DNA from 3 places in the Stenotrophomonas sp. KH_029 genome. Region 3 is predicted to be linked to each of the others. Evidence: predicted binding sites of a transcription regulator. Region 3 holds the regulator's gene; each other region holds the start of a gene.
The links. The regulator HrcA, encoded in region 3, represses chaperone genes, less so after heat shock. The targets are predictions, from matches to a motif close to TTNGCACTCNNNNNNNNNGAGTGCNAA.
Positions count from the first base shown of each region.

Region 1: AC3ITM_RS17170 (co-chaperone GroES) is a predicted target of HrcA. The motif match lies at 5,679-5,705, and genes of this name have one in related genera.
Region 2: rpoH (RNA polymerase sigma factor RpoH) is a predicted target of HrcA. The motif match lies at 1,637-1,663, and genes of this name have one in related genera.

Region 1 is NZ_CM174498.1:3,811,221-3,821,247, forward strand. Features, by position in the region: gene aroG (3-deoxy-7-phosphoheptulonate synthase AroG) at 1-839, opposite strand, end outside; gene AC3ITM_RS17145 (DUF6616 family protein) at 1,105-1,452, opposite strand; gene AC3ITM_RS17150 (DNA alkylation repair protein) at 1,467-2,210, opposite strand; gene AC3ITM_RS17155 (MarR family winged helix-turn-helix transcriptional regulator) at 2,207-2,701, opposite strand; gene AC3ITM_RS17160 (DUF6445 family protein) at 2,777-3,373, opposite strand; gene groL (chaperonin GroEL) at 3,596-5,245, opposite strand; gene AC3ITM_RS17170 (co-chaperone GroES) at 5,345-5,632, opposite strand; gene AC3ITM_RS17175 (endonuclease) at 6,038-7,816, shown strand; gene cutA (divalent-cation tolerance protein CutA) at 7,885-8,223, shown strand; gene AC3ITM_RS17185 (protein-disulfide reductase DsbD family protein) at 8,223-10,027, shown strand, end outside.
Region 2 is NZ_CM174498.1:3,872,830-3,882,856, forward strand. Features, by position in the region: gene AC3ITM_RS17405 (hypothetical protein) at 72-380, opposite strand; gene rpoH (RNA polymerase sigma factor RpoH) at 751-1,626, opposite strand; gene ung (uracil-DNA glycosylase) at 1,903-2,622, opposite strand; gene AC3ITM_RS17420 (response regulator) at 2,619-3,461, opposite strand; gene ftsX (permease-like cell division protein FtsX) at 3,469-4,419, opposite strand; gene ftsE (cell division ATP-binding protein FtsE) at 4,416-5,102, opposite strand; gene rhlB (ATP-dependent RNA helicase RhlB) at 5,457-7,181, opposite strand; gene trxA (thioredoxin TrxA) at 7,725-8,054, shown strand; gene rho (transcription termination factor Rho) at 8,277-10,027, shown strand, end outside.
Region 3 is NZ_CM174498.1:1,704,661-1,714,687, reverse strand. Features, by position in the region: gene dnaJ (molecular chaperone DnaJ) at 795-1,928, opposite strand; gene dnaK (molecular chaperone DnaK) at 2,090-4,018, opposite strand; gene grpE (nucleotide exchange factor GrpE) at 4,161-4,676, opposite strand; gene hrcA (heat-inducible transcriptional repressor HrcA) at 4,760-5,827, opposite strand; gene recN (DNA repair protein RecN) at 5,939-7,600, shown strand; gene AC3ITM_RS07950 (LysR family transcriptional regulator) at 7,679-8,596, opposite strand; gene AC3ITM_RS07945 (SGNH/GDSL hydrolase family protein) at 8,694-9,935, shown strand.

The DNA.
Region 1 (10,027 bases), 2.1 Mb from region 3:
CTGGGCTGGTTTTCCGGGTTCTTGCTGCTGTTGGCGTGGCTGGCGTCGATCATGATGCGCGGTGCCAGCTGCGCCTTGGCCAGGGTCTGGCAGGTCGCCTCGACGTGGGCGGCATCGTAGTTGGGGATCTTGCCGCCGCGCAGGATCACGTGGCAATCCGGGTTGCCGGCGGTGGCTACGATGGCGGTGTCGCCCTGCTTGGTCACCGACAGGAAGTGATGCGGATTGGACGCTGCGCCGATCGCGTCGGCGGCGATCTTGATGTTGCCGTCGGTACCGTTCTTGAATCCCACCGGGCACGACAGCCCCGAGGCCAGTTCACGGTGCACCTGGCTTTCGGTGGTGCGCGCGCCGATCGCGCCCCAGGCGACCAGGTCGGCGATGTACTGCGGGGAGATCACATCGAGGAATTCCACGCCGGCCGGCAGGCCCAGCTTGTTGATGTCGCGCAGCAGGCCGCGCGCCACGCGCAGCCCCTTGTTGATGTTGAAGCTGCCGTCCAGGTCCGGATCGTTGATCAGGCCCTTCCAGCCGACCGTGGTGCGCGGCTTTTCGAAGTACACGCGCATGACGATCTCCAGCTCATCGGCATAGGCATCGCGCAGCGGCTTGAGGCGCTGGGCGTATTCGATGGCGGCCACCGGATCATGGATCGAGCACGGGCCGATCACCACGGCCAGGCGGTCGTCGCGGCCGTGCAGGATCTCGTGCAGGGCCGCGCGCGAGGCGCTGACCGTATCGGAGGCCTGCTCATCGCAGGGCAGCATCGCCAGCAGTTGGGCCGGCGGGGTCAACGGTTCGATCTTGCGGATACGCAGGTCGTCGGTGTGCGGGGGCATCGGGGGAAACTCCTTGGAAGTGGGGGTCCCCAGCGCGGCGGCAACAAAAAAGCCGCCAGGTGCGCTGGCGGCTTTCGGGTATGCGTCTGAAGCTTTCTTCAGGGTGAGCGCATGCCTTCCTCCGCCGGTGGCTTCGGAAAGTAATACCAAAAGTAGGAATTGGCGTGGCGTGCGTTCATTGGGGAGTATTGATAGCACAGCTTCTGCGCAGTGCAAAATGTTTCAAACGCAACTGGAACCGCATGTTCAGCCGTCGCCGTCCTGCTTATGCCTTGGGCAGCGCCGCCAGCTCGGCCAGGTGCTGCTGCAGCCCGCCGGCGGCGCCGGCGACGTGGGTGGTGGTGAAATAGGTGTGCCAGCCGGTCGCTTCGATCGCCGCCAGCAGAGCATCGGCATCCTGGCGCGCGCTGCACTGCCAGACCGCATAGAACTGCTCGGCACTGGTATGCGGCACGTCCTGGTCCAGCGGGCCCATCGCCAGCGGCGTGATCCGGGCCGGATCCACGTGCTGCATGCCGGCGCCGATGCGGGCGAACAGGGCCGCACGCGACAACGCATCCAGCGCGGTCCAGGCGGGGGTGGCGGTGTAGAGCTCGATCAACATGTACGACATGGCGCTTCCTGGGGTCAGAGCGAGCGCAACGCGCGCTTGCGGATATGGGTGTTGGCCGGATCATCGGCATGGCATTGCTGCCAGCGGGCGCACAGCGCGCGCACCCAGTCGGGCTGGCTCTTGCCGGCATCATTCAACCAGTTGCCGACCGCGTCCTGCACATAACGCGACTCATCGCAGCACAGCGCCTCCAGCAGGCCCTGCGCATGCTGCGGCTCCTGCTTGAACAAGGCGATATGCGCAGCCCATACGCCGCGGGGGCGCAGCGCTTCGCAGGCGAAGCGGCGCACATTGGCGGACGCATCGGCGGTCCACGGCTGCAGATGCGCCAGCACCCGCAGCGGTTCTGCGGCGATGTGCGGGCGCACGGCCAGCCAGGCCCATTCGCGCACGCCAAAATGACCGTCGTCGGCCAGCGCGCGCAATGCATCGAGCTTGTGCTCCAGCGACAGGCGCGGGTCGCTGCCGATCAGGTAACAGGCCCAGCCGCGCACGGTGTCGCTGCGGTGCTCGCGCCACTGCGCGGCATCGCCCAGTGCGTGCGCGCGCAGCAGGGTGGCTGCGCCCTGCATGCGCACGGTGATGCCACTGCCGGCGGCCTTGCCCATGCTGGCCAACGCAGCAGCCGGCAGCGCGGGGGCGACGCTGGCCAGCAGCCTGGCGAAATCCAGCGCTAGGATTTCGGCCAGATGGGTCGCCTCGGCATGGCCGCCATCCAGTTGGGCGCGGCGTTCGCGCGACAGTGGCGGCGTCTTCATCCGGCCCGACCGGCATCGGTGCGCGCCCAGATCCGCTGCAGCAGGCCGCTGAGCAGGGCGCGCTCGGCATCACCGAGATCGGCGAACAGGCTGCCGATCCACTGGCGGTGCTGGTCGAACAACGCCACCGCGAGGGCTTCGCCGGCGGCGGTCAAGCGGACGTTGATGCGACGCTTGTCGTGCGCATCGCTGTGCCGTTCCAGCAGCGCGTCGCGCTCCAGCCCATCCAGCAACCCGGTCACGGTGGCACGGGCGACGCCGGCGCGCTCGGCAAGCTGGTGCGGCGACAGCGGTTCGGCCGCACCCTGCAGCAGGAACAGCAGCACGAAGCGGCCCTCGCTCAGGCCCAGCGGTGCGAGCCGGTTGGCGCAGTCCTGGTCGATCGCGCTGGCCAGCGAGAGCAGCTGGAAACACTGCGCCAGGCCATCACGCTCGGTATGGCCGCGGCGCTGCATCTCGGCAAGGAAGGCATGGTGCTTGGGTTCCAGCATCGGGATGCAGATAAGTGATTAGTCGCCTAATCATAACCCCGGAAGATCGTCTGTGAAAGGGTTGTATCGTGCGGCTCAAGCCGATTCGAAGAACATCAGGTAGACCAGCCGGCCGTTCTCCATGCGGTCACCGAATGCCGGGCCGGCGGTATGCCACAGCCACGGCCGCAGCAGCACCAGGCGGTTGAAGTGCATCGGCACGCGCATGGTCATTTCCCACTGCGCATCGTCGGCACTGTCCCGCTCGATGATGTCACGGTGCATGGCCGGGCGGTCGGCATAGCCGTACCGCGCCAACTCCGCATCATCCAGCGCCAGCCGTTCCGTGCCGGTGCGGCGATGACGGAAGAACTCGGTGCCGCCCTGGCAGTCCTGCGGCGCGCTGAGGTACAAAATGCCCGACCAGTGCGAACGGTCCACATGCACCCTGGCGCGGCCCACGTCATTGGCCAGGGTGATGCGGAACTTGCCATGCGACTGCCGCGGCGACACCGCGCGCAGCGGTTCGTTGACCAACCGCGAGACGACCTGGTCCAGGCCGTCGATTTCCAGCCGTTCGACCGAGTTGCGGCCGGGAAAGGCGCCATCCTGCTCGGGATAGGTCAGTCCCAGCCCGGCAGTGCGCAGGGACTGCGCGTCGTCCGGAGCGAGGAAGTCATCGACGACGATCATGGAAGTAGGCATCTGCCGAGCGTAGCCGGATGGCACCGGTCGCGGCAAGGCGTGGCGCCGGGGGCGGCCGAGGCAACGACGAGCGCGCGGTGACCCCAGCAATGCACGCACAAAAAAACCCCGCCTTGCGGCGGGGTTTTTCTTGTGCGGCCGATGGTGTGTGCCGACCAACGGTCGGCACCTACCGGACCGATGCGTGCCGGCCAGCGGCCGGCGACGGCATCAGAAGTCCATGCCGCCCATGCCACCCATACCGCCCATGCCACCGCCAGCTGCGCCGGCGCCGTCATCCTTCTTCGGGGCATCGGCCACCATGGCTTCGGTGGTGATCATCAGGCCGGCGATCGAGGCGGCGTTCTGCAGCGCCGAACGGGTCACCTTGGTCGGGTCCAGGATGCCGAATTCCAGCATGTCGCCGAATTCGCCGGTGGCCGCGTTGTAGCCGAAGCTGCCGGTGCCTTCCTTGACCTTGTTGACGATGACCGACGGCTCTTCGCCGGCGTTGGCGACGATTTCGCGCAGCGGGGCTTCCATCGCGCGCAGGGCGATCTGGATGCCGTGGTTCTGGTCTTCGTTGGCACCCTTCAGGCCGGCCAGTGCGGTGACCGCACGGACCAGGGCAACGCCGCCGCCCGGCACCACGCCTTCTTCAACGGCTGCACGGGTAGCATGCAGGGCGTCGTCGACGCGGTCCTTCTTTTCCTTCATCTCGATTTCGGTCGAAGCGCCGACCTTGATCACGGCAACGCCGCCGGCCAGCTTGGCCACGCGTTCCTGCAGCTTCTCGCGGTCGTAGTCCGAGGAGGTGTCTTCGATCTGGGTCTTGATCTGGGTCACGCGCGCTTCGATGTTGGCCTTCTCGCCGGCGCCATCGATGATCGTGGTGTTTTCCTTGGAGACCTGCACCTTCTTGGCGCGGCCCAGGTCCTTGAGCGTGGCCTTTTCCAGCGACAGGCCGATTTCCTCGGAGATCACGGTGCCGCCGGTCAGCACGGCCATGTCTTCCAGCATCGCCTTGCGACGGTCGCCGAAGCCCGGTGCCTTGACGGCCACGACCTTGACGATGCCACGGATGGTGTTGACCACCAGGGTCGCCAGCGCTTCGCCTTCGATGTCTTCAGCGATGATCAGCAGCGGCTTGCCGGACTTGGCCACGCCTTCCAGCACGGGCAGCAGGTCGCGCACGTTGGAGATCTTCTTGTCGTGCAGCAGCACGTACGGATCGTCCAGGTCGGCGGTCTGCGACTGCTGGTTGTTGATGAAGTACGGCGACAGGTAGCCGCGGTCGAACTGCATGCCTTCGACCACGTCCAGCTCGTTGTCCAGGCCCGAGCCTTCTTCAACGGTGATCACGCCTTCCTTGGTCACCCGGCGCATCGCTTCGGCGATGATGTTGCCGATCGATTCGTCGGAGTTGGCCGAGATCGTGCCGACCTGGGCGATCGCCTTGTCGTCGGTGGTCGGCTTGGAGATGTTCTTCAGCTCGGCGACGGCGGCGATCACGGCCTTGTCGATACCGCGCTTGAGGTCCATCGGGTTCATGCCGGCAGCGACGGCCTTGGCGCCTTCGCGGATCAGGGCCTGGGCCAGCACGGTGGCGGTGGTGGTGCCGTCGCCGGCGTCGTCGTTGGTGCGGGAAGCAACTTCCTTCACCATCTGCGCGCCCATGTTCTCGAACTTGTCAGCCAGTTCGATTTCCTTGGCGACGGACACGCCGTCCTTGGTGATGGTCGGGGCGCCGAAGCTCTTTTCGAGCACGACGTTGCGGCCCTTCGGGCCCAGGGTGGCCTTGACGGCATTGGCGAGCACGTTGACGCCGCGCACCATGCGCGAACGGGCATCTTCACCGAAACGAATATCTTTGGCAGCCATTGCGATTACCTTTTCTGTAGAGCCGGGCGCTGCCCGGCTGTATGTAATGAGGAACGAAGAACGACAGCGGCGAACCGGGCACGGCCCGGTTCAACCGGCTCAGCCAACGATGGCGAGCACGTCGTCTTCGCGCAGGACCTTGTACTCGACGCCTTCAGCCTTGTAGCTGCTGCCGGCGTACTGGCCGTAGATGACCTTGTCACCGACCTTCAGCGACGGCGCGCGCACGCTGCCGTTGTCCAGCGGCTTGCCCGGGCCCACGGCCACAACTTCGCCCTTGGTCGACTTTTCCTTGGCGGAATCGGGGATCAAGATGCCACCGGACGAGACTTCGTCGGCTTCGATCGGCTTGACTACGACGCGGTCATGAAGCGGCTTGATACTCATGTGAGACCTCTTAAGTTGTTGATTGGTCTTGGAAAGTCTGGCGGCGTTAGCAGTCACCCGGGGCGACTGCCAACCACGCTCACGAAAAAACCCGACAGTGCGGGACAGAGCAGAGATGAGGCTGGCCGGGAGCCTTTCAAGGGGTAGCCGGCAAATTTTTACTGCTCCGCCCCAATGCCGCAGGTCCGGCCCGCACCCACAGGGAGCCGGGCCGGAGCGCGGCACGGCCGGCCAGACTTCGTCCAACCCCGGGGCTGGCCTGCCGTCCAGGCACCGCAACGCCCCTTGGACCGTCATTTTCTTGACGCACGTCTCAATGCTGGCGGCCGATACCGACATATCGATAGATGTGTCATCTGAATTGATTAGATTCGGCCGGCAATACCCAATCACAAGGAGACGTAGATGAGGTTGCTCACACCGCTGTCCCTGGGGTGCCTGCTGGCATTGGCTGCCGGCGCTGCCCAGGCGGACGTATTCATCAATGAACTGCATTACGACGACAACACCGCCGCCGGCGACGTCGGCGAGGCGATCGAAGTCGTCGCCACGGCCGGTGAGGACCTCAGCAGCTATCGGCTGTACCTGTACAACGGCAGCACCCCGTCGGCGGCCACCGTATACGCCAACAACCCGGTCCCTGCCGGCACCGCCGCCAGTTGCGGCAAGGCCACCCTGGCCACGCTCACCTACCCCAGCAACGGCCTGCAGAACGGCGCCAACGACGGCATCGCACTGGTCGATGGCAGCGGCAAGGTCATCCAGTTCATCAGTTACGAAGGCACCATCACCGCCGCCGCCGGCCCGGCCGCCGGGCTGACCAGCCAGAACATCCCGGTCAGCGAGAGCAACAGCACCGCCCCGGGCACCTCCCTGCAGCTCACCGGCAGCGGCAGCCAGTACACCCACTTCAGCTGGGCTGCCTCGGCGGCGCAGACCTTCGGTGCCTGCAACGCCGGCCAGAGCTTCAGCGGTGGCGGCGGCACCGGCCCCAACACCCCGCCCTCGGTACGCACCACCACCCCCGAACAGGGCGCCAGCACCTTCCCGGCCGCGGCCGACCTGGACGTCACCTTCAGCGAAACCGTCACCCTGGCCAGCGGCGCCTTGGTCCTGAGCTGCGGCCAGTCCGGCAGCGTGCCGCTGACCCACGCCAGCAGCGGAACCCGCTTCACCCTGTCGACCAACACCGCGCTGGTCGCCGGCGAAGCGTGCCGCTTCGACGTCCGCGCCAGCCGGGTCACCGATGCGCAGGGCGCCCATCCGGCCGCCGATACCCGCATCGCCTTCACCGTGGCCAGCGGCGGCACCGGGCCGGACCCGGATCCGGGCAGCTACTACTCGCGGGTCAATACCAGCTCGCCCAGCCAGCTGCGCTGCTCGCTGCATGAAACCATCAAGGGCCACACCGCCTACCCGTACAGCGGCACGGGGACCAGCACCTGGACCATCCTGGAGATCGCCGACGAGGATCCCAACAACAGCGGCCGTATCCTGGATGCCTATCGCAACCGCAGCTACGCCAAGGTGGCCGACCGCGCCGGCACCGGCAGCGGGCTGACCTACAACCGCGAGCACACCTGGCCGAACTCGCTGGGCTTTGCCAGCACCACCGGCGACAAGGGCCTGCCGTACGCCCCGTACACCGACACCCACATGCTGTACCTGACCGATGCGCAATGGAACGCCGACCGCGGCAACAAGCCGTTCGCCAAGTGCGACAGCAACTGCGGCGAACGCGCCACCGAAGCCAACAACGGCACCGGCGGCGGCAGTGGCGGCTACCCGGGCAATTCCAACTGGGTGCGCACCCCCGACGGCAACACCGGCAGCTTCCAGGTGTGGGGCCATCGTAAGGGCGACATGGCACGGGCGGTGCTGTACATGGCCATCCGCTACGAAGGCGGCAAGGATGCCAGGACCGGCCAGTCCGAGCCGGACCTGGAACTGACCGACGACCGCAGCAAGATCGTCAAGACCTCCGCCTCGCCGGCCTACATGGGGCTGCTGTCGACCCTGATCGACTGGCATCTGTCCGATCCGCCGGATGCGGCCGAACGCGCCCGCAATGAAGTGATCTACAGCTTCCAGGGCAACCGCAACCCGTTCATCGACCACCCCGAATGGGGCACCCCCGGCCTGTTCACCTCGGCCAAGCCGGCCACCTGCCAGCTGGCCAACTGAGCCACCCGGCCGGCGCCATCGCGGCGCCGGCCGGACCTGCGGCCCCGACGGACCTATACTCGGCGGTCATGTCGACCGTCGATCCCGTCTTTCTGCTGTTCACCACCTGCCCCGACGCGGCCACCGCGACGCGGCTGGCGCACGCACTGGTGGAAGAACGCCTGGCGGCGTGCGTCACCCGCCTGGACGGGGCGCACTCCACTTACCGCTGGCACGGGGAGATCAACGAGGACCATGAGGTCCAGCTGCTGATCAAGACCACCGGCGGCCGACTGGATGCGGCCATCGCCCGCGTGCAGGCCCTGCATCCGTATGAACTCCCCGAGTGCATCGCGGTCGAAACCCACGCCGGGCTGCCGGCGTACCTGGATTGGATTCGGGCGCAGACCCGTGAGGAAACTGATTGATGACGCTGTTCCGTCGTATTGCCGCGCTGTGCGCGCTGCTCGTGGTGTCCCTGCCGGCCCTGGCCGTCAGCGAGAAGGACCTGCTGCCGGTGGACGAGGCGTTCGCGCTGACCGCGCTGGCGCGTGACCGCGACCGCATCGAGATCAGCTGGAAGATCGCGCCGGGCTACTACCTGTATCGGCACCGCACCACGGTCAAGCCTGCCGCCGGGTTCAGTGCCCAGGCGCTGCAGATGCCGGCCGGCAAGAAACACCACGACGATTTCTTCGGTGAAGTGGAAACCTACCGCGAGCGGCTGACCGCGGTGCTGCCGGGCAAGGCCGCCGATGGCGCCGACACGGTGACGCTGGAAGTGCGCTACCAGGGCTGTGCCGATGCCGGGGTGTGCTACCCGCCGCAGAAGCGCAGCGTGCAGGTCAAGCTGCCCGCCGGCAGCGGCGGCAGCGATGCGATGGCGCCGGCACCGCTGGCGGGCGCAGCGTCCTCGCCGTTCAACAATCCGCTGGCCGGCAATGCCGGCGGTGGCCTGCGCCTGCCCGGTGCGGCCAATGCACCGGCACTGCCACTGCCGTCCGAACGCGCCTTCGGCTTCGATGCGATCGTCGCCAACGGCAACACCGTGCTGCTGCGCTTCACGCCGGCCCCGGGCTATTACCTGTACCGCGATCGCACTTCGTTGAAACTGGAAGGCGCCAGCGGCATCGATGCCGGCAAGCTGCAGTGGCCGGCCGCCAAGTCGCTCCGCGACGAGCACTTCGGTGAGGTGGCGGTCTACTTCGACCAGGCCGATGTCAGGCTGCCGCTGCATCGCAGCCGGGCCGACGCCGCCGAGACCACCCTGGTGGTCACCTTCCAGGGTTGCCAGACCGATGGCATCTGCTACCCGCCGATGACGCGCCGGGTGCAGCTGTCGCTGCCGGCCGGCACGGTCAATGCCCGCACCGGCCAGGCCGCCGCCAGGAACGAGGTGATCGCGCCGCTGCCGGGCCGCGACAAGCGTGCACAGCCGCGCGAGGCGGCCGGGGTGTCCACCCAGCCGATGCTGATCCGCCCCAACCAGGCCGCCGCAGCCGGGCCCGATGGCAACGCCACGACCCCCGATGCCAGCGCCGACAACGCCCAGCGCACCCGCCCGCCCGGCAACGGTGCCGCGCCCACCACCCTGCTGGCCGCGCTGCTGCTGGCCCTGGCCGGCGGCCTGATCCTCAACCTGATGCCCTGCGTCCTGCCGATCCTGTCGCTGAAGGTACTGGGCGTGGCGCAGAGTGGCGAAAGCCGCCAGCGCGCGCGCAGCCATGCGCTGTGGTACACCGCCGGCGTGCTGGTGGCCTTCGCCGGCATCGGGGCGCTGGTGCTGGCCCTGCGCGCGGCCGGCCAGGCCGCCGGCTGGGGCTTCCAGCTGCAGCACCCGTGGTTCATCGCCGCGCTGGTGTACCTGATGTTCGCCGTCGGCCTGAGCCTGTCCGGGCTGTTCACCCTGGGCGGCAGCCTGGGCGGGGTCGGCCAGTCGCTGGCCGCACGCAGCGGCCCGGTCGGCGATTTCTTCACCGGCGTGCTGGCCTGCGTGGTGGCCAGCCCGTGCGTGGCACCGTTCATGGGCCTGCCGCTAGCCTATGCGTTCACCGCACCGCCGCTGCCGGCGATGCTGGTGTTCCTGGTGCTGGGCCTGGGTCTGGCGCTGCCATTCCTGCTGATCGGCTTTGTGCCCTCGCTGGCCAAGCGCCTGCCGCGCCCCGGGGCCTGGATGGAAACCCTCAAGCACGTGCTGGCCTTCCCGATGTATGCCACGGCGATCTGGTTGTT
Region 2 (10,027 bases), 2.2 Mb from region 3:
GGGGACGTAGCGACCGCAGCCTTCGTCGCCCGGAGCGATCCAGATTGCGCTACTGCATTTGGCGAGCTCATTTAGAAGACCTCCTTGTTCTTCTCGAAGTACTCCCATAAATCGTGCAACCCTTTCATCCCTCCATTTCCAGAGCGCGCCCTGAACATCAATCTGAACTTTCTGTCAGCACGCGAGATCATTTCCGAATCACCATCCATCTTGGCAACATCCAGCTCTTCGCGGGCCTCAACCATGAACGTTCCCAGCCGTCCCTCTAGTGCCGAGATCGCATCGTCAAACGGCATCACCGGAAGCCGTCGGGATTGCTCCACAGATCGAATGAGCACTTCCTGCAATCGCTCGATATGCCCCGGATAGTCCTTGAGCATTTCGCGCAATCTTGCTGGAACAGGAGGCGGAGGAACATGCATGACAGGCATCCCTTTCTTCGTGGGGCTGATGCTTGCAAAGAGTGTCGCAGACGTTGAAGGGCTCGTTCTGCAGATTCCATCAATAAATCATGGGTTGGCTTACCAGCACAGCGAATGGTGGGCAGCCAATGAACCGCGTGACATCGGGATGACTCCAAAACGGGGGGCGGAAATCCCAAGGCGACTGCACAACACCCCATCGCGATGGTACCCAATGCGGTTGCCATCGGCAGGATCCGCACGCTGCCGGGCATGGCCCCCTGGCGTGGCGCGGGCATGAAAAAGCCCGGCATTGCCGGGCTTTTTCGCTACTACGCCGTGCCACCGGTCAGGCGGTGAACAGCGCCTTCATCTTCTTCAGCGCGTTGGCTTCGACCTGGCGGATACGCTCGGCCGAAACGCCGTACTCGTCGGCCAGTTCCTGCAGCGTCACCTTGCTGTCGGCATCCAGCCAGCGGCGGCGGATGATGTCGCGCGAACGCGCATCCAGTTCGGCCAGGCCTTCGCGCAGCAGCTGCAGCTGGTTGTCTTCGCTGTCGGCACGCTCGTAGGCCATCGACGGGTCTTCGGCGTCGGCCATCAGGTAGGCCGCCGGCGACGGCGGCGCGTTTTCGTTGTCCTCGTCGCTGGGCGCATCGAAACCGATATCGCGGCCGGACAGGCGCGACTCCATTTCCATCACTTCGCGCTCGGAAACGTTCAGGTCCTTGGCCACCGCGCTGACTTCGGCCGCGTTCAACCAGCCCAGGCGGGTCTTGGACTTGCGCAGGTTGAAGAACAGCTTGCGCTGCGCCTTGGTGGTGGCGACCTTGACGATGCGCCAGTTCTTCAGGATGAACTCGTGCATTTCCGCACGGATCCAATGCACCGCGAAGGACACCAGGCGCACGCCCATGTCCGGGTCGAAACGCTTGACCGCCTTCATCAGGCCGATGTTGCCTTCCTGGATCAGGTCGCCCAGCGCCAGGCCGTAGCCGTTGTAGCCACGGGCAACGTGCACCACGAAGCGCAGGTGGGAATGGACCAGTTCGCGCGCGGCGTCCAGGTCCTGCCCGTCGCGGAAACGGCGGGCCAGGTCCTGCTCGTCATCGACCGACAACACCGGGATCTGGTGCACGGCACCGATATAGGCGTCCAGCGAACCAAGCGCACTGGGAACCGGGAGATTGTTTGCCACAAGGGCAGTAGAGGTGATCTGGCTCATAGGGCTCATCTTAGCAGTCGGGAACTTGGACTGCTAAAGGACAAAGAAGTTCCAGCGTTCTGCTGATGAAACACTGGCGCGGAATACCGGTCTAACATAGCGCGAAATGATGACAGTGGCGAGCAGGCTGGGAATTTTAATCTACGCCTTACAAATCAATTACTTGCCAGGATAAATAGCCCGGTCTGGCGTGGTTTTTCGCTGAACGGCCTGGCCACGAACCCCCATTCAGGCCAATGGGGTTGTCGACCGTTCAGCCAGCGCGCCTGGTTCCACCTACCCGGCCACATCCAGCGCCGCGCGCGGCGGCAGCGACCAGTCGATGCGGCCGAGATGACGGCGCTCGAGGTAGTCGTTGGCCGCCGAGAAATGCCGGCAGCCCAGGAAGCCGCGATGCGCCGACAGCGGCGAGGGATGCGGCGCCTTCAGCACGCGGTGGCGACCGGCGTCGATGACCTTGCCCTTCTGCTGGGCATAGCTGCCCCACAACAGGAACACCAGGCCCTCGCGTTCGCGGTTGAGGGTATCCACGACATGGTCGGTGAAACCCTCCCAGCCGCGGCCCTGGTGCGCGCCGGCCTGGCCCTCTTCCACGGTCAACACCGCGTTGAGCAGCAGCACGCCCCGGCGCGCCCATGGCAGCAGGCAGCCATGGTCCGGGCGCGCAATGCCCAGGTCGGCCTCGATTTCCTTGTAGATGTTCAGCAGCGACGGCGGCACCGGCACCCCGGGCATCACCGAGAAGCTCAGGCCATGGGCCTGGCCACGGCCGTGATACGGGTCCTGGCCGAGGATGACCACCTTGACCTGGTCGAACGGGGTGGCATCGAAGGCGGCGAAGATCTGCGGCCCGGGCGGGAACACATGCGCGCCGGCGGCCTTGCGCTGGCGCAGGAAGCTGGAAAGCTCGCGCATTTCCGGGCGCAGCAGCCAATCGCCTACACGGGCCTTCCAGCTCGGTTCCAGCTGGATACTGGGTTGTACGTCGTCGTTCATCGCACCACGGGTTTGTCGTTGAGGCGCGCCAGCCGCAGCTGGAACAGCACCTTGGTCACCAGCAGGCGCTCTTCGATCGGCTTCTGCACCAGATCGTTGGCGCCGGCCTGCAGCAGGCTGGACTGGTTGTGGGGGTTGCCGTCGCCGGTCATCACCAGCACCGGCAGGCGGCGTTTGCCGTAGCCGAAGTCCACCCGCACCCGCTCGACCACATCGCGGCCGCTGAGCTCGCCCTTCAGGGTGACGTCGGTCAGCACCAGGTCGATGCGGTGGCTGCTGCGGCCCAGCGATTCGGCGGTGAGCAGCGCGAAGGCTTCCTCGGCGGTCATCACGTGCAGCACCCGCAGGCTTTGGCGTTCGAGCATGCGCTTGGTCGCCTCGGCGACCACCCGGCTGTCCTCGACATACAGGATGGTGGCGCCGGGAATGGTTTCCGGCTGCACGTAGCCGCGGATGAAGGTGGCCAGGGCTTCATGGCCCAGCGCCTTGTCGAAATAGTCGGTGACGTACTCGGTGAAGCGGCGCTGCTCCAGGTGCTGCTGCGCATCGCCGGACACCACGATCACCGGCACATAGGCCTGCCCGGCGGTGTCGCGCACGATCCGCGCCAATGCCAGGCCATCGCCGTCGCTGAGGGTCAACGAGGTGGTGACCAGGTTGACCGGGCCGGCCGCCAGCGCCGCGCGCGCCTCTTCGATGCTCGCGCAGCCCACCACGTCCACCGCCGGCAGTTCGCGTTGCAGCACATCGGCGATCAGCTTGCGGACCAGCTTGGAGCCATCGACCACCATCACGCGCGGTGTGTCGTCGGCCAGGTGCTTCAGGGACTGCGGGCGCATGCGGGCCTCAGGTTTCGGTAGGCCGGGTCTGGCGCAGGAAATGTCCCGTCACCAGCCACGCACCCAGCCAGCCCAGCACCACGGTGCCGACCAGCACGAACGATGAATGCAGCAGGTCCAGCCCATGCAGCACGAACGGGCTGGCATAACTTTCCGACAACGCCGCCAGCGGCGGGCGCAACGCCAGCCCGGCCGCACCGATCAGCGCCAGGGCCAGCGCACCGGCGCCCAGGCCGTACCACGCGCCCAGGTACAGGAACGGGCGGCGGATGAAGCCGTCGCTGGCACCAAGCAGCTGCAGCACGCCGATTTCCTCGCGGCGGGCCTGGATGTCCAGGCGCACGGTGTTGCCCACCACCAGGGCCGCACCCAGCCCCAGCAGTACCGACAGCACCTGCACCAGCCGCGTGCCGAAGCCCAGCCAGGCATCCAGGCGCTTGCGCCACAGTGCGTCGTGCTGGACCAGGTCGGCCTGCGGCAGGCCTTCCAGCGATTGCGCCAGGCGCGCATCGTCGGTGCCGGCGCGCGGGGTGACGATCAGCAGGGTCGGCAGCGGGTTGTCGTGCAGTGCATCGATCGCCTCGCCCAGGCCGGCGCCGTCGCGCAGTTCGGCCAGGCCCTGTTCGGGGGTCTGCACGGTGACATTGGCCACGTCGGCACGGCCGCGCAGCGTGTCGGCCACCTGCCCGGCCGCGGCGGCGGCCACGTCGGTCTTCAGGAACAGATTGATATCGCGCGACTGCTGCACGCTGCCGGCGAAATGCTTGAGGTTGTCCAGCGCGATCGACAGGCCCAGCGGCAATGCCAGGGCCAGCGCCATCACCATCACGGTGAGCAGGGTGGCCCATGGCTTGCGCCAGGCGCGGCCCAGGCTGAACACCACGCTGTGGCCATGGTGGTGCAGCCACACGCCCAGGCGCGACGGTGCCGCAGCATCCTTGTTGGTGGGTGCGCTCATTCGGCCAGGTCCTGCGGCGAGATGTCGTCGATCAGCTTGCCGTGGTCCAGGATCAGCACGCGCTTGCGCATGTGCCGCAGCAGGGCCAGGTCGTGGCTGACCACCAGCACGCTGGTGCCGCGCTCGGGCAGCTCGGCGAACAGGGCCATGATTTCCGCCGCCAGGGTGGGATCGAGGTTGCCGGTGGGTTCATCGGCCACCAGCAGCTTGGGCTCGCCGACGATCGCGCGGGCGATGCCGACGCGTTGCTGCTCACCGGCCGACAGCTGCGAGGGCAGCGCCTTCTCGCGGTGGCCCAGGCCCATCCGCTCCAGCACCGAACGCACCCGCTTGCCGATCTCGCCACGCCGGGTACCGCGCAGGATCAACGGCAGCGCCACGTTCTCGGCGATGCTGCGGTCCATCAGCAGGCGGTGGTCCTGGTAGACCGCACCGACCTGGCGGCGATGGCGCGGGATGCTGCCGCCGCGCACCTTGAGCAGGTTGCGCTCATCGAAGATCACCGCGCCGCGGCTGGGCCGCTCGTCGAGGTGGATCAACTTGAGCAGGGTGCTCTTGCCGGCACCGGAATGGCCGGTGACAAACAGCATTTCCCCGGGCGCGACATCGAAGCTGACGTCCACCAGTGCCTGGTGGCCGCCGGCATATTGTTTGCTGACATTGTCAAAACGCAGGACGCTCATTGCCTGATTATGCAGGACGAGGGTGGCTGCGTGGAGGTGGGGTGTCAGACGGTAGGTGCCGACCGTTGGTCGGGGGAAGCGACATCGCATTCGCGCTGTCGCCCCACGGTTGGCTGCGCAAACCGTGGGCCCCGGCTTATCGGCACCCGAACCCCCGCCGCTTCGCGGCCGCCCCCTTACCAAGGGGAGAGCGACATCGCATTCGCGCTGTCGCCCCACGGTTGGCTGCGCAAACCGTGGGCCCCGGCTTATCGGCACCCGAACCCCCGCCGCTTCGCGGCCGCCCCCTTACCAAGGGGGCTTTGCTACCCGCTGATCGGGGATGTCACCCGACCAACGGTCGGGTGCTTCGGCTTACTGGCCCGACAGCATCCGGCGGATCTTGCGGCCGATGCGGGTCAGGAACGACGTGCTGGGGTCGGCCGGCGGTGCGGTGCCGCGCATCGGCCTGGCGGTGACCTGCACCGGGGTTACCGGGCCGGTGGTTGCCGCGCCTTCGGCGCCTTCGACCGGGCGGCCGTGGCGACGGCGGCGACGCTTGCGCGGTGCGCGCTCGCCTTCCACCGCCGGGCTGTCGGCCGCGCTCGGCGCGTCGACCGGGGCCACCACGTCCTGCGGCTTGGCGGCTGCTTCGGCCAGCGGCTGCTCGCCTTCCGCGCGCGGCTTGCGCTCACGGCGCGGCTTGCCATCGGCACCGGTGCCGGCGCTGCGCTCGCCCGGACCGCGGCGCTCGCCGCGGCCGGCCGACGACGGCTTGCCACCGCGGCCGCTGCTGCTGCCGCCGCCACGGCGCTGTTCTTCGGCGGCACGCGCTTCGCGGGCCTCGCGGAAGATCTGGCCGACGCTCTCGTTCTCGTCGCCTTCTTCACCCGGCTCGGCCGGTGCGCGCTCCGGGCGCGGCAGCGAGGTCAGGATTTCGCTAGTGACCGGCTCGACCGGGATCTTCTGTTCGATGTAGGCCTCGATGTCCGGCAGGCCCATCGCATAGCGTTCGCAGGCGAAGCTGATCGCATCGCCTTCCTCGCCCAGGCGGGCGGTACGGCCGATGCGGTGCACGTAATCTTCGGCATCGAACGGCAGGTCGTAGTTGTAGACGTACTTGATGCCGTCGATGTGCAGGCCGCGGGCGGCCACATCGGTGGCCACCAGGATTTCCAGCTGGCCCTTCTGGAAGCGGTTGAGCAGGCTTTCGCGCTTCTTCTGCGGCACATCGCCGGACAGCACGCCGACCCGGTAACCGGCCTTTTCCAGCGAACGCGCCACGCGCTCGACGAACACCTTGGTGTTGACGAACACCATGGTGCGCGCGCCTTCGCTGCGCGACAGCAGGCCCAGCAGCAGCGGGATCTTCTCTTCGTCGGCCGGGAAGTAGATGCGCTGGCGCACCCGCGCGGCGGTGATCGACTCGCTCTCCACCACCAGCTTCTGCGGCTCGTTCATGTGCTCATAGGCCAGCTCCAGCACGCGGTGGCTGAGCGTGGCGCTGAACAGCAGGGTCTGGCGCGTGCTGCGCTCGGGCATGCGCCGCAGCAGGAAGCGGATGTCCTTGATGAAGCCCAGGTCGAACATGCGGTCGGCTTCGTCGAGCACGCAGATCTCGCAGGCGTGCAGCGAGACCACCTTGTGCTGCTTGACGTAGTCGATCAGGCGGCCGGGGGTGGCGATGATCACATCCACGCCCTGCTGCAGGATCTCGCGCTGCTTGTCGTAGTCCACCCCGCCGTAGACCAGCGCAAAGCGCAGGCCCAGGTCCGAGCCGAACTTGACCGCATCCTTGTGGATCTGGATGGCCAGCTCGCGGGTCGGGGCCAGGATCAGCGCGCGGGGATCTTCCGGCTTGCGGTCGGCCAGTGCCGGGCGGGTCAGCAGGCGGTTGATCACCGCGACCAGGAACGCCAGGGTTTTGCCGGTACCGGTCTGGGCCTGGCCGGCGACGTCGCCGCCGGGCAGTGCCACCGGCAGGGTCAGTGCCTGGATCGGCGTGCAGCGGGTGAAACCAGCCGCCCCCAGGCCCGCAAGCAGGGTCGGATGCAGGTCGAAAGTGGAGAAGGTCAAATCGGTCAGCGGTTTGTCGCTCATGTGTCCGTCTTGGTAAGGCCAGCCCGGCAGAGGTGCGGGTGGCTTGCAATCTTGGGGAGGGCACCGTCGCCTTAGCGGCCCCTGCGCCGGGGAAGGCGGCGCCGGACCTCGCTGGTCCTGGGGCGCCGCACAATGTCCCAGTTTAGCGCAATGTCGGCGGCAAACCGCTGTCAGGCGTCTCAAAACCTGGCGAGACAGCCGGCAACGCTCCCGATGCGCGCCTCCGGCGGCGTATTCACCGCGCCTGCCGGCAGTTGAACAGGCCGGCCGGAGGCGCTGGAAGCGGTCGCCATCGCCCCCTATATAGAGCCTGCCAGCTACCGGCACGCGGGGTGGCGATGGCAGGATGCTTCTTTCCAGGGCACGCCTGTCCGCCCGCGACGATAGGGGTACACTGCCCGCCGTGAGCGTCGGGGCAGCCCCTTGACGCACCGCTGGCCGCCCGCGCGGCCAAGAGGCAGCAGACGAAGATGGCGCCGGTCGGCGTCGTCCAGGTTCAACCTCCTCCGGCCCGGCCGGGTGCACTCCAAACGAGAGACCAAGATGAGCGACAAGGTTGTACATGTCGGCGACGCCGACTTCGATAGCGCAGTGCTGAATTCCAAGGAACCGGTGCTGGTCGATTTCTGGGCCGAATGGTGTGGCCCGTGCAAGATGATCGCCCCCGCCCTGGACGAACTGGCCGACGCCTACAACGGCCGCGCCAAGATCGCCAAGGTCAACGTGGACCAGAACCGCGCCCTGGCCGCCAAGTACCACGTGCGCTCGATCCCGATGCTGCTGGTGTTCAAGGACGGTGAAGTCCAGGCGCAGCAGATCGGCGCGGTCGGCAAGGCCCAGCTGGCCGGCATGCTCGACAAGGCCCTGGCCTGATCGACGCAGGCAGCCGGCCCACCCCCGGCTGCCACGCGGGCCCATCGCCCGCATGAATGACCCTGCCCCACCCAGCTTGCGCGCCGCCGCGAGCCGGTGTTAGTGTCGGCATATCCGGCCGCATTCGCGCGCCGCACCTTCTGGACGCCGTTCTCTCCAGATCCTTTCCCAACGTTCGCTGCCCTGCCGGGCGCTCGCACCTTCTAGCGAGGAATCCAGCACTTGTCCGATATCACTACTTCCGAACCCGGGAGCGCCGACGCGCCTGCCGAGAAGCGCGTGCGCAAGCCCCGCGTTGCCAAGGCCGCCAACGCTACCGACGCAGGCTCCCCCCCCGCACAACATGGCCTGCCCCTGGCTGCCGCGCCTGACGCGCCGGCGCCGGTCGCCGCTTCGTCGGCGCCGCAGCAGCAGGCTCCGGCCGGCGATGCCTCGCCTGGCCAGGGCGGCGCACAACAGGACACCGGCGACGGTGGCCAGCGCAACCCCAATGGCAACAACGCCCCCAAGGGCGGGCAGAACCCGTACCAGGGCCAGGGCCAAAACCAAGGCCAGAACCAAGGCCAAGGCCAAGGCCAAGGCCAGGGCCAGGGCCAGGGCAACCGCCGCGACCGTTTCCGCAATCGCCGCGACCGCAACCGCGGTGGCGATCGCTACAACGACGACGGCATGCCGCAGGACAACAACGAGCCGCAGCAGCCGTTCGTGCGCAGCCAGCAGGCCAACGTGCCCGAAGGCTTCCCGGTCTATTCGCTGAGCGACCTCAAGCGCATGCCGGCGCAGAAGCTGCTGGAAATCGCCGAGCAGCTGCAGATCTCCGAAGGCGTGGCGCGCGCCCGCAAGCAGGACGTGATCTTCGCCCTGCTCAAGGTGCTGACCCGCCATGGCGACGGCGTGGCCGCCGACGGCGTGCTGGAAATCCTGCCGGACGGCTTCGGCTTCCTGCGCGCGGCCGAAGCCAGCTACCTGGCCGGCCCGGACGATACCTACATTTCGCCCAGCCAGATCCGTCGCTTCAACCTGCGCACCGGCGACCACCTGTCCGGCCGCATCCGCTTCCCGAAGGACGGCGAGCGTTACTTCGCGCTGTCGATCGTGGACACCATCAACGGTGAGCCGCTGGAAGCATCCAAGAACAAGGTGCTGTTCGAGAACCTGACCCCGCTGTTCCCGCGCAAGCGCTTCACCCTGGAACGCGGCAACGGTTCGTCCGAGGACATCACCGGCCGCATCCTCGATCTGATGGCACCGCAGGGCAAGGGTCAGCGTTCGCTGATCGTGTCCCAGCCCAAGGCCGGCAAGACGATGATGATGCAGCAGGTGGCCACGGCGATCACCACCAATCATCCGGACGTGCACCTGATCGTGCTGCTGATCGACGAACGCCCGGAAGAAGTGACCGAAATGCAGCGCACCGTGCGCGGCGAAGTCATCAGCTCCACCTTCGACGAGCCCGCCGCCCGTCACGTGCAGGTCGCCGAAATGGTGATCGAGCGTGCCAAGCGCCTGGTCGAGCACAAGAAGGACGTGGTGATCCTGCTCGACTCGATCACCCGCCTGGCGCGTGCCTACAACAACGTGGTGCCCAGCTCCGGCAAGGTGCTCACCGGTGGTGTGGACGCCAACGCCCTGCACCGTCCGAAGCGCTTCTTCGGCGCGGCGCGCAACGTGGAGGAAGGCGGCAGCCTGACCATCATCGCCACCGCGCTGGTCGATACCGGCAGCAAGATGGACGAGGTGATCTACGAAGAGTTCAAGGGCACCGGCAACAGCGAAGTGCACCTGAGCCGCCGCATCTCCGAAAAGCGCGTGTTCCCGGCCATCGACATCAACCGCTCCGGCACCCGCCGCGAAGACCTGCTGATCGAACCGGAACTGCTGCAAAAGATCTGGATCCTGCGCAAGCTGCTGCATCCGATGGATGAAATGGCCGCAATGGAATTCCTGCTCGACAAGATGAAGAACACCAAGTC
Region 3 (10,027 bases):
CGCCCGATGTTGCGAGGGTGACGGGGGCAAAAAGATGCTATTTGCCCATGTGCGGGGCTACAGCCCGTCAAATGCGGTGGCATTGTGGGGACACATGCCACCGGTAGTGCGGGCCGTTGCCCGGATGCGGTTGCTGTTTCCGCTTCGCGGACAAACTCAACAGCGTTTCGTGCCCCTGCGGGGCGCGAGTCACTTTCTTGCTCGTGCAAGAAAGTAACCAAAGAACACGCCCCCATCCGCTCGCCGTCGGGCTGCGCCCGCCGGTGCCCTGCGCTTCTCGCGTCATCGGGGGACGGCGCGGAACTCGCTTCGCTCAGACACCCGCGCCTCTTCGCCCCCGATGCCGCTGCGATGCTCGGCTCGCTCCAAGGGGGAGGTAGATCAAGGTCAAGATCAACAGCGTCCGACCAGCGCTCGGCCCCACTGCTCTAGTCCCTAGCAACCTCATCGGGGTGGGTCCTACCCGTGGTCGGACACGCTTCGTTCCGGCATCACCTTGTCCGAGCATGGCTCGGACCTACGCTTTCCCGTGCGTGCCAGCCATGTGTGGAGGGTTGGCGCGGGTGGGTTGGCGGGACTGTCGAAAACATGGATGTTTTCGCCAAGCCCCCACGGATGGGTTCACGGCGTGTCCCGCCAACCCACCCGCGCCAACCCAATCAGCGCATACGTGGGTAGCTGCCTTTGATCTGAGGCTGTGCTCCGCAACTGACCTCCCACGTAAATCGGCGAAGAACCAAAAAAGGCCTCCTGTAGCCAGGAGGCCTTCGCTACATCACAGGAACCGGCGTCGCTTACGAGGTCATCCGGTCCCAGAAACCCTTGACCCCGTCGATGAAGGTCGCCGACTTCGGCGAATGCTTGCGCGCTTCCTCGCCGGTGAAGGTGGTTTCAAACTGCTCCAGCAGCTTGCGCTGCTCGGGGGTGAGGTTGACCGGGGTTTCCACCACCACGCGGCAGTACAGGTCGCCTTCGCTGCGGCTGCGCACCGAACGCACGCCCTTGCCGCGCATGCGGAACAGCTTGCCGGTCTGGGTTTCGGCCGGGATGCGGATTTCCGCGTAACCGCCCAGGGTGGCCACGCGCACGGTGTCGCCCAGCGCGGCCTGCGAGATCCGGATCGGCACTTCGCAGTGCAGGTCGTCGCCGTCGCGCTGGAAGATCGCATGCTCGCGCACCCGCACTTCCACATACAGATCGCCCGGCGGCGTCCCGGCCGGGCCGGCCTCGCCTTCGCCGGACAAGCGGATGCGGTCGCCGGTGTCCACGCCTGCTGGCACCTTGACCGACAACACCTTGTCTTCCTCGACACGGCCGTTGCCGTGGCAGGTCTTGCACGGGTTCTGGATGATCTTGCCGCGCCCGTTGCAGTTGTGGCAGGCCTGCTGCATGGCGAAGATGCCACGCTGGATGCGCACCTGGCCATGGCCGTTGCACACGCTGCAGGTATCCACCTTGCCGTCTTCGGAACCGCTGCCGTGGCAGTCGTCGCACTCGGCCAGGGTCGGAATCTCGATGCGGCGTTCCACGCCCATCACCGCTTCTTCCAGGTCCAGCTCCATCACATAGCCGATGTCGGCACCGCGACGCGCCTGGCGCTGGCCGCCACCGCCGCCACCTCCGAAGATGTTGCCGAAGATGTCGCCGAAGATATCGCCCATGTCCGGGCCGCCCGGGCCGCCACCACCGCCGCCCATGCCATGCTCGAACGCCGCGTGGCCGTGGGCATCGTACATGCGCCGCTTGTTGCCGTCCGACAGGGTCTCGTAGGCCTCCTTGCACTCCTTGAAGGCGGCTTCGGCGGCACTGTCACCGGGGTTGCGGTCCGGGTGGAACTTCATCGCGCAACGGCGGTAGGACTTCTTCAGTTCTTCGTCGGTGGCGGTGCGGGACACGCCCAGCACTTCGTAGTAATCGCGCTTGCTCATAGCTTGAATCGGTATCCGGAAGTCGGGATTCGTCAAAGCGGAAGAGCGGAACCAGGTCCGCTCTTTCGTCGTGCGCCCCGACAAGCCGTACTACGGCTGCCAGGACCTGGGGGAAACGACAACGGGACGTTGCCTGCGCAACGCCCCGCGTCTTGTCCGGATCAGGACTTCTTGTCGTCCTTGACTTCGGTGAACTCGGCGTCGACCACGTCGTCGTGGGCGCCGTTGCCGGCACCGGCGTCGGCGCCCGGGGCGGCACCGCCCTGCTCGGCCGCCGCCGAAGCGGCGAACAGCGCCTGGCCGGCTTCTTCGAGCACCTTCGACTTGGCTTCGATCTGCGCCTTGTCGTCGCTCTTCATCGCCGTTTCCAGGTCGGCCAGCGCCGCTTCCACCTTGCCGATCACATCGCCGCCGACCTTGCTGCCGTGCTCGGTGATCGCGGTACGGGTACCGTGGATCAGCGCGTCGGCCTGGTTGCGGGCCTGGACCAGCTCATGGAACTTCTTGTCTTCCTCGCGGTTGGCTTCGGCGTCGGCGACCATGCGCGCGATCTCGTCCTCGGACAGGCCCGAACCGGCCTTGATCTCGACCTTCTGTTCCTTGTTGGTCTTCTTGTCCTTGGCCGACACGTGCAGGATGCCGTTGGCGTCAATGTCGAAGGACACTTCCACCTGCGGCATGCCGCGCGGGGACGGCTCGATGCCGGACAGGTCGAACTTGGCCAGCGACTTGTTGAAGCGGGCCTGCTCGCGCTCGCCCTGCAGCACGTGCACGGTCACCGCCGACTGGTTGTCCTCGGCGGTGGAGAACACCTGCGAGGCCTTGGTCGGGATGGTGGTGTTCTTCTCGATGATCTTGGTGAACACACCGCCCATGGTTTCGATGCCCAGCGACAGCGGGGTCACGTCCAGCAGCAGCACGTCCTTGACGTCGCCACCCAGCACGCCGCCCTGGATCGCCGCGCCCAGCGCCACGGCCTCGTCCGGGTTGACGTCCTTGCGCGGTTCCTTGCCGAAGAACTCGGTCACCGCCTGCTGCACCTTCGGCATGCGGGTCTGGCCACCGACCAGAATCACCTCGCCGATGTCGCTCGAACGCAGGCCGGCATCGTTCAACGCGATGCGGCACGGCTCGATCGACTTCTTGATCAGGTCTTCCACCAGGGCTTCCAGCTTGGCGCGGGTCAGCTTGATGTTCAGGTGCTTCGGGCCGGAGGCGTCGGCGGTGACGTACGGCAGGTTCACTTCGGTCTGCTGGCTGGTGGACAGCTCGATCTTGGCGCGCTCGGCGGCGTCCTTCAGGCGCTGCAGGGCGAGCGGATCCTTGCGCAGGTCGATGCCCTGGTCCTTGTTGAACTCGTCGACCAGGTACTCGATGACGCGGTTGTCGAAGTCTTCGCCGCCCAGGAAGGTGTCGCCGTTGGTGGCCAGCACTTCGAACTGCTTCTCACCGTCGACGTTGGCGATCTCGATGATCGACACGTCGAAGGTGCCGCCGCCCAGGTCGTACACCACGATCTTGCGGTCGCGGCCGTCGCCCTTGTCCAGGCCATAGGCCAGGGCCGCAGCGGTCGGCTCGTTGATGATGCGCTTGACTTCCAGGCCGGCGATGCGGCCGGCGTCCTTGGTCGCCTGGCGCTGGCTGTCGTTGAAGTAGGCCGGCACGGTGATCACCGCCTCGGTGACGGTCTCGCCCAGGAAGGCTTCGGCGGTCTTCTTCATCTTCTCCAGCACGCGTGCGGAGATTTCCTGCGGCGCCATCTTCTTGGCGTCGCTGGTCTGCACCCAGGCATCGCCGTTGTCGTGGGCCATGATGCCGTAGGGCACGTGCGCGATGTCCTTCTGGACTTCAGCGTCGGTGAACTTGCGGCCGATCAGGCGCTTGACGGCGTAGAAGGTGTTCTTCGGGTTGGTCACCGCCTGGCGCTTGGCCGAGGCGCCGACCAGCACTTCGCCATCCTTGGTGTAGGCGACGATGGACGGGGTGGTGCGGTCGCCTTCGGCGTTTTCGATGACGCGGGCCTTGCCGCCGTCCATGATCGCCACACACGAGTTGGTGGTGCCGAGGTCGATACCAATGATCTTGCCCATGAGGGAGACTCCTGAAAGTTCTGGGAACATCCGGCAGCTGCCGGGTTATGAATGGGATGTGTGGGACGCTGCCGGGACTTTCAAGCCATCCACCAAACACAGTGTCCGATGCTGGCAAAACCCGTTCAGCGTCCGCTGCCGGTCAATCGCGGGCGACCACGACCAGCGCCGGCCGCAGCAGGCGGTCGTTGAGCAGGTAGCCCTTCTGGAACACCTGGACCACGCTGCCCGGCGCCGCGTCGGGCGCGTCGGCCTGGCTGATGGCCTGGTGGTGTTCGGGGTTGAACGGCTGGCCGGTCGGGTCCAGCAGGGTCAGGCCGTTGTCGGCGGCCACCTTGAGCAGCTGCTTGTAGGTCAGCTCCAGGCCTTCGCGCAGCGGGCTGGGCTCGCTGCCGGCGGCATTGAGCCCGGCGTCGAGGCTGTCGAACACCGGCAGCAGCTCGCCCAGCAGCTTTTCATTGGCGAAACGGCGGGCCTGCTCGACGTCGCGGGCCACGCGCTTGCGCTGGTTGTCCAGGTCGGCGCGCTCGCGCAGCGACTCGGCGCGCAGCAGCGCCAGCTCGTTGTGCAGGCTGTCCAGCTGCTGCTGCAGCGAATCGGCGGCCGGTTCAGCGGCTGCCGGGGTCTGGGGTGCGATATCTGGCTGGTCTTGGTTCATTTCCGGATCCTTGGCGGTGACTCTCCGCCTCCACCCACCCCTATATGGGCGCGGCGGGTGGATTCAAGAGTCCAGCGGGCGCTTTAGTCCCGATCGCGGGACAATCCGCCGGCAGCGGGCGAACCCAGCGCGGCGCCCAGCACCTGCGCGGTGGCCTCCACCAGCGGAATCATGCGGTCGTAGGCCATCCGCTTGGGGCCGATCACCCCGAGCACGCCCAGCACCTGGCCGTCGGCCGAGTACGGCGCGGTGACCAGCGACACCCCCTCCAGCGGCATCACCCCGGTCTCCTCGCCGATGAAGATGCGCACGCCCGGGGCCTGGATGGTGCGTTCCAGCAGCTGCAGGATCTCGCGCTTGCTGGCGAACACCTCGAACAGCTCGCGCAGCCGCTCCAGGTCGGACAGGTCCTGCACCCCCATCAGCCGGGTCTGTCCGGCCAGCACCATGTCGTCGGCCGGCGGCACCATGGCCTGCTCGGCCAGTTCGATGCTGTGCGCCAGCAGCTGCTCCATCTCCGACTGCGCATCGCGCAGCTCCAGCAGCAGCCGGGCGCGGATCTCGGCCAGCGGCCGGCCGGCGCAGTGCGCGTTGAGGTAATTGGCCACCTGCTCCAGCTCGGCCGGCTCGACGCTGCGGCGCGGCTCGATCACCCGGTTCTGCACTTCATTGTCGGCAAACACCAGGATCGCCAGCACCCGGCGCGCATCCAGCGCCACGAAATCGATATGCCGGAAGGCAAACTGCTCCCGGCGCGGCGCGCTGACCACCCCGACGAAGTGGCTCATCGCCGACAGCAGCTCCGAGGCACTGCCAAGCAGGGCCTGGGTGCCGCTGCCGGTGGCCAGTTCGCTGCGCAGCCGGCTCAGCTCGCCCTCCCCGGGCGGCTGCATCTTGACCAGGCTGTCCACGAACACCCGGTAGCCGTGCGCGGTCGGCACCCGGCCGGCCGAGGTATGCGGCGAACTGAGCAGGCCCAGGTCTTCCAGGTCGCCCAGGATGTTGCGGATGGTGGCCGGGCTGACATCCAGCCCGGCCAGCCGCGCCAGGGTCTGCGAGCCGACCGGCTCGCCGTCCTGGATGTGGCGTGCGATCAGCGTGCGCAGCAGATGCCGGGCACGGGGCGCAAGATGGGAGGCGGAGGGGTGCATGGAATCAACCTGTGAGACGCAACCCTAGATAATGGCTGGCGGGGGCGATGGCAAGTCATTGGAGCCAACGCCGGCCCATGCTAGCGTTGCCCGGCTCGAGAACAGACAACCATGCTAAGACATCTATCGATCAAGGATTTTGCCGTCGTCCGCGCCACCGAACTGGAGTTCGGACCGGGCATGACCGTGGTTTCCGGCGAGACCGGCGCCGGCAAGTCGCTGATGGTCGACGCCCTGGGCTTCCTGTCCGGGCTGCGCGCCGACAGCGGCGTGGTCCGCCACGGCGCGGCGCGCGCCGAACTGTCGGCCGAGTTCGCCCCCGGCCAGGATGCGCCGGCGCGGCGCTGGCTGCGCGACAACGAGCTCGACGACGAAGACCAGTGCCAGCTGCGCCGCATCATCCGCGCCGACGGCGGCTCGCGGGCCTGGATCAACGGCCGCCCGGTCACCCTGACCCAGCTGACCGAACTGGCCGCCACCCTGGTGGAGATCCACGGCCAGCACGAACAGCAGGCCCTGCTGGCCCGGCCCTCGCAGCTGGCGCTACTGGACGCCTTCGCCCGCAACGAGGCCCAGCGCATCCAGGTCCGCCAGGCCGCCGCGCGCTGGCAGGCGCTGGTCGACGAGGCCGACGCGCTGTCGCGCCAGGGCGATGTCAGCGACCGCATCGGCTACCTGGAACACCAGCTGGGCGAGCTGCAGCGCGAAGACCTGGACCCGGCCTCGATCGCCGCGCTGGGCAGCAGCCACCGCCGCCAGGCCCATGCCAGCGCGCTGATCGGCGCCTGCGAGGTGGCCGTCAGCCGGCTCAATGGCGATGACGAGGTGTCGGTGCTGCAACTGCTGCAGCAGACCCGCCACGAACTGTCCCGGGTGGCCGAACACGACACGCGCCTGGGCGAGGTGGACGCGCTGCTGGACAGTGCCGCCATCCAGCTGGACGAGGCGCTGGCGCTGCTGGACCGGGTGCATGACGACCTGGATGCCGACCCGGAGCAGTTCGAGGACATCGAGCGCCGGCTGGGCCGCCTGCACGACCTGGCGCGCAAGCACCGGGTCCCGATGGAGGCGCTGGGCGAGCACCGCGATGCGATGCAGGCGGAGGTCGAGCAGCTGCGCGGCGCCGACGAACGCCTGCAGAAGCTGGCCGGCGAGATCGAACGCGCCGCCGCGCAGTGGCAGGCCGTGGCCGAGGTGCTCAGCGCCAGCCGCCGCACCGCCGCCGCCGCGCTGTCGGACACCACCACCACCCTGATCGGCGAGCTGGGCATGGGCGGCGGCCAGTTCCGCATCGAGATCGAACCGCAGGCGGTGGCCAAGCCTGACCCTAACGGCGCCGAACGGGTCGAATTCCTGGTCGCCGCCAATGCCGGCCAGCCACCGCGGGCGCTGCGCAAGGTGGCCTCCGGCGGCGAACTGTCGCGTATCTCGCTGGCCATCGAGGTCGCCGCGCTGGGCCTGGATGCGGTGCCGACCATGGTCTTTGACGAAGTGGACTCGGGCATCGGCGGCGCGGTGGCCGACATCGTCGGCCAGAAGCTGCGCGCCCTGGGCGAGAAACGTCAGGTGCTGTGCGTCACCCACCTGCCGCAGGTGGCCTCCAAGGGCCACGCCCATTACCGGGTCAGCAAGGCGCCGGTGGACGGCATGACCCAGAGCGCGGTGGAGAAACTGGACCCCAAGGCCCGCGAGGAAGAACTGGCGCGCATGCTGGGCGGGGTGGAAGTCAGCAAGGAAGCCCGGGCGGCCGCGCGAAAGCTGCTCCAGGTCTGACAGGTAGTGCCGGCCGCTGGCCGGCTCCTCTGGATGCCGGCCCGCCCAGCCATCACCGGCCGCTGGCCGGCTCCGCCATCACCCCAACGGTTTGCCCAGGTCCACCCGCTCGACCAGGAAATCCAGCAGCGCGCGCACTCGCAGCGGCAGGTAGCCGCCCTGCCCCTGGAACACCGCGTGCACCTCTTCCAGATCCCCGGGGTTGGCGCTTTCCAGTACCGGCAGCAGGCGACCGGCGGCGATATCGGCCTGCACCTGGAAGGCCGCCAGCCGCGCCAGCCCCACCCCGCCCAGCACCAACCGGCGTAGCGCCTCGCCGTCGCTGGCGCGTGCATTGCCCTGGGTCGGCACCACCTGCCGCGTGCCATCCACCGCCAGCGGCCAGCCGGCCTGGGTGCGTGGGTGGCCGATATCCAGCCGGTTGTGCGCCAGCAGCGCATCGGCGCTGTCGGGCAGTCCGTGCCGGGCCGCATAGGCGGGCGCGGCCACGATCATCATCCGGGTCGCGCCCAGCCGCCGCGCGACCAGGCTGGAATTCTTCAGCGGCCCGGCCCGCACCGCCACATCGGTGCGCTGCTCGAGCAGGTCGATGACCTCGTCGGTGAGCACCAGGTCCACCTCAACCTGCCGATGCCGGTCCAGGAACTCCGGCAGCAACGGCAGCAGGAAATGCTGCCCGAACGGCACGTTGGCGTTCACCCGCAGCCGCCCGCGCGGTGCGGCGTGGGCACTGGCGCAGCGTTCGGCCTCGTCCAGGTCGGCCAGCACCCGCAGCCCCCGCTCGTAGAACGCGCAGCCCTCCTGGGTGAGCTGCAGCTGGCGGGTGGACCGCTGCAGCAGGCGCGTGCCCAGCCGCTGCTCCAGCCGCGACACCAGCTTGCTGACCGCCGACGGGCTCAGCTCCAGCGAGCGCGCCGCTGCGGAAAAGCCGCCGGTTTCGATGACCCGCACGAACACTTCCAGCTCCCCGGAACGATTGATATCGGTGCTAGCCATGCGATGAATCCAATTCACAGATGATTGTCCACGGGCAGTCTAGTTCACAACTGCAGGCCGGATCACCATGGCGCTTCCCTGCCCACGGACTGCCCCGATGCATACCCTCGCCCGCTTTGCCAGCCTTGCCCTGCTCAGTACCTCGGCCGCCACGGCCGCCTCCCCGCCGGCGCCCTGGGTCGCCAGCTGGCAGGCCAGCCCACAGCCGGTCTGGGCCGAAACGTTCCTGTTCCCCAGCCTGGTCCCCGCCCACCTGCAGGGCCAGACGTTCCGCCAGACCGCCCGCCTGAGCCTGGGCGGCGAGCGCCTGCGGGTGCGCCTGAGCAACGCCTATGGCCGGCAGCCCCTGCACATCGGCGCGGCCAGCGTGGCCGGGGCGGCCGGCCAGCCACCGCAGGCGCTGACCTTCGACGGGCAGGCCGCCACCCGCATCGCCCCCGGCCAGGCGCGCCTGAGCGATCCACTGGCCCTGCCGACCGCCGACCTGCAGGCCGTACAGGTCAGCGTCTATGTCCCCGACTTCACGCCACTGCACACCTTCCACTGGGACGGCCGGCAGACCGCGTCGATCGGCGCCGGCAACCAGGCCCTGGCCCCGCAGTTCGATGCTGCGGCCACCACCACGGCCCGCCTGTTCGTGTCGGGCATCGAGGTGCAGGGGCGCGCCGGTGCCCGCAGCGTGGTGGTGATCGGCGATTCGATCACCGATGGGGCAACCGCCAGCCTGGACCGCGACCAGCGCTGGACCGACCACCTGGCCGCGCGGCTGGCACCGCAGGGGGTGGCGGTGGTCAACGCCGGCATTTCCGGCGGCCGCCTGCTGCGCGATGGCATGGGCCAGGCGGCCACCGCACGGTTCGACCGCGACGTACTGGAGCAGCCGGGCGTGGCCAGTGTGATCGTGCTGATCGGCATCAACGACATCGCCTGGCCGGGCACCGCCTTCGCCCGCCATCAGCCGCGCCCGTCGCTGGCCGAGCTGCAGGCCGGCTACCGCCGCCTGGTCGAGCGCGCCCATGCCCGTGGCGTGCGCATCCTTGGCGCCACCCTGCCGCCGTTTGCCGGCGCCCTGCCCGGCACCGCGCTGGACGATTACTACCAGCCCGACAAGGACGCACTGCGCGGCCAGCTCAACGCCTGGCTGCGCCACGACAGCCCGTTCGATGCGGTCATCGACCTCGATGCGGCCCTGCGCGACCCCGCCGATCCGGGCCGGATGGCCGCCGCGCTGGACTCCGGCGACCACCTGCACCCCGGCGATGCCGGCAACCGGGCCATGGCCGCGGCGGTGGATCTGCAGGCCCTGCTGCCCGGGGCGGTGCCGGCCGCCACGCGCTGACGCCTTCCGATCATCCAACCTGGTGTCCGGGCATGGCCCGGGCCTACCGCTGTCGAGCGACCATGGCTGGATGCCTTCGCATCCACAAAAAA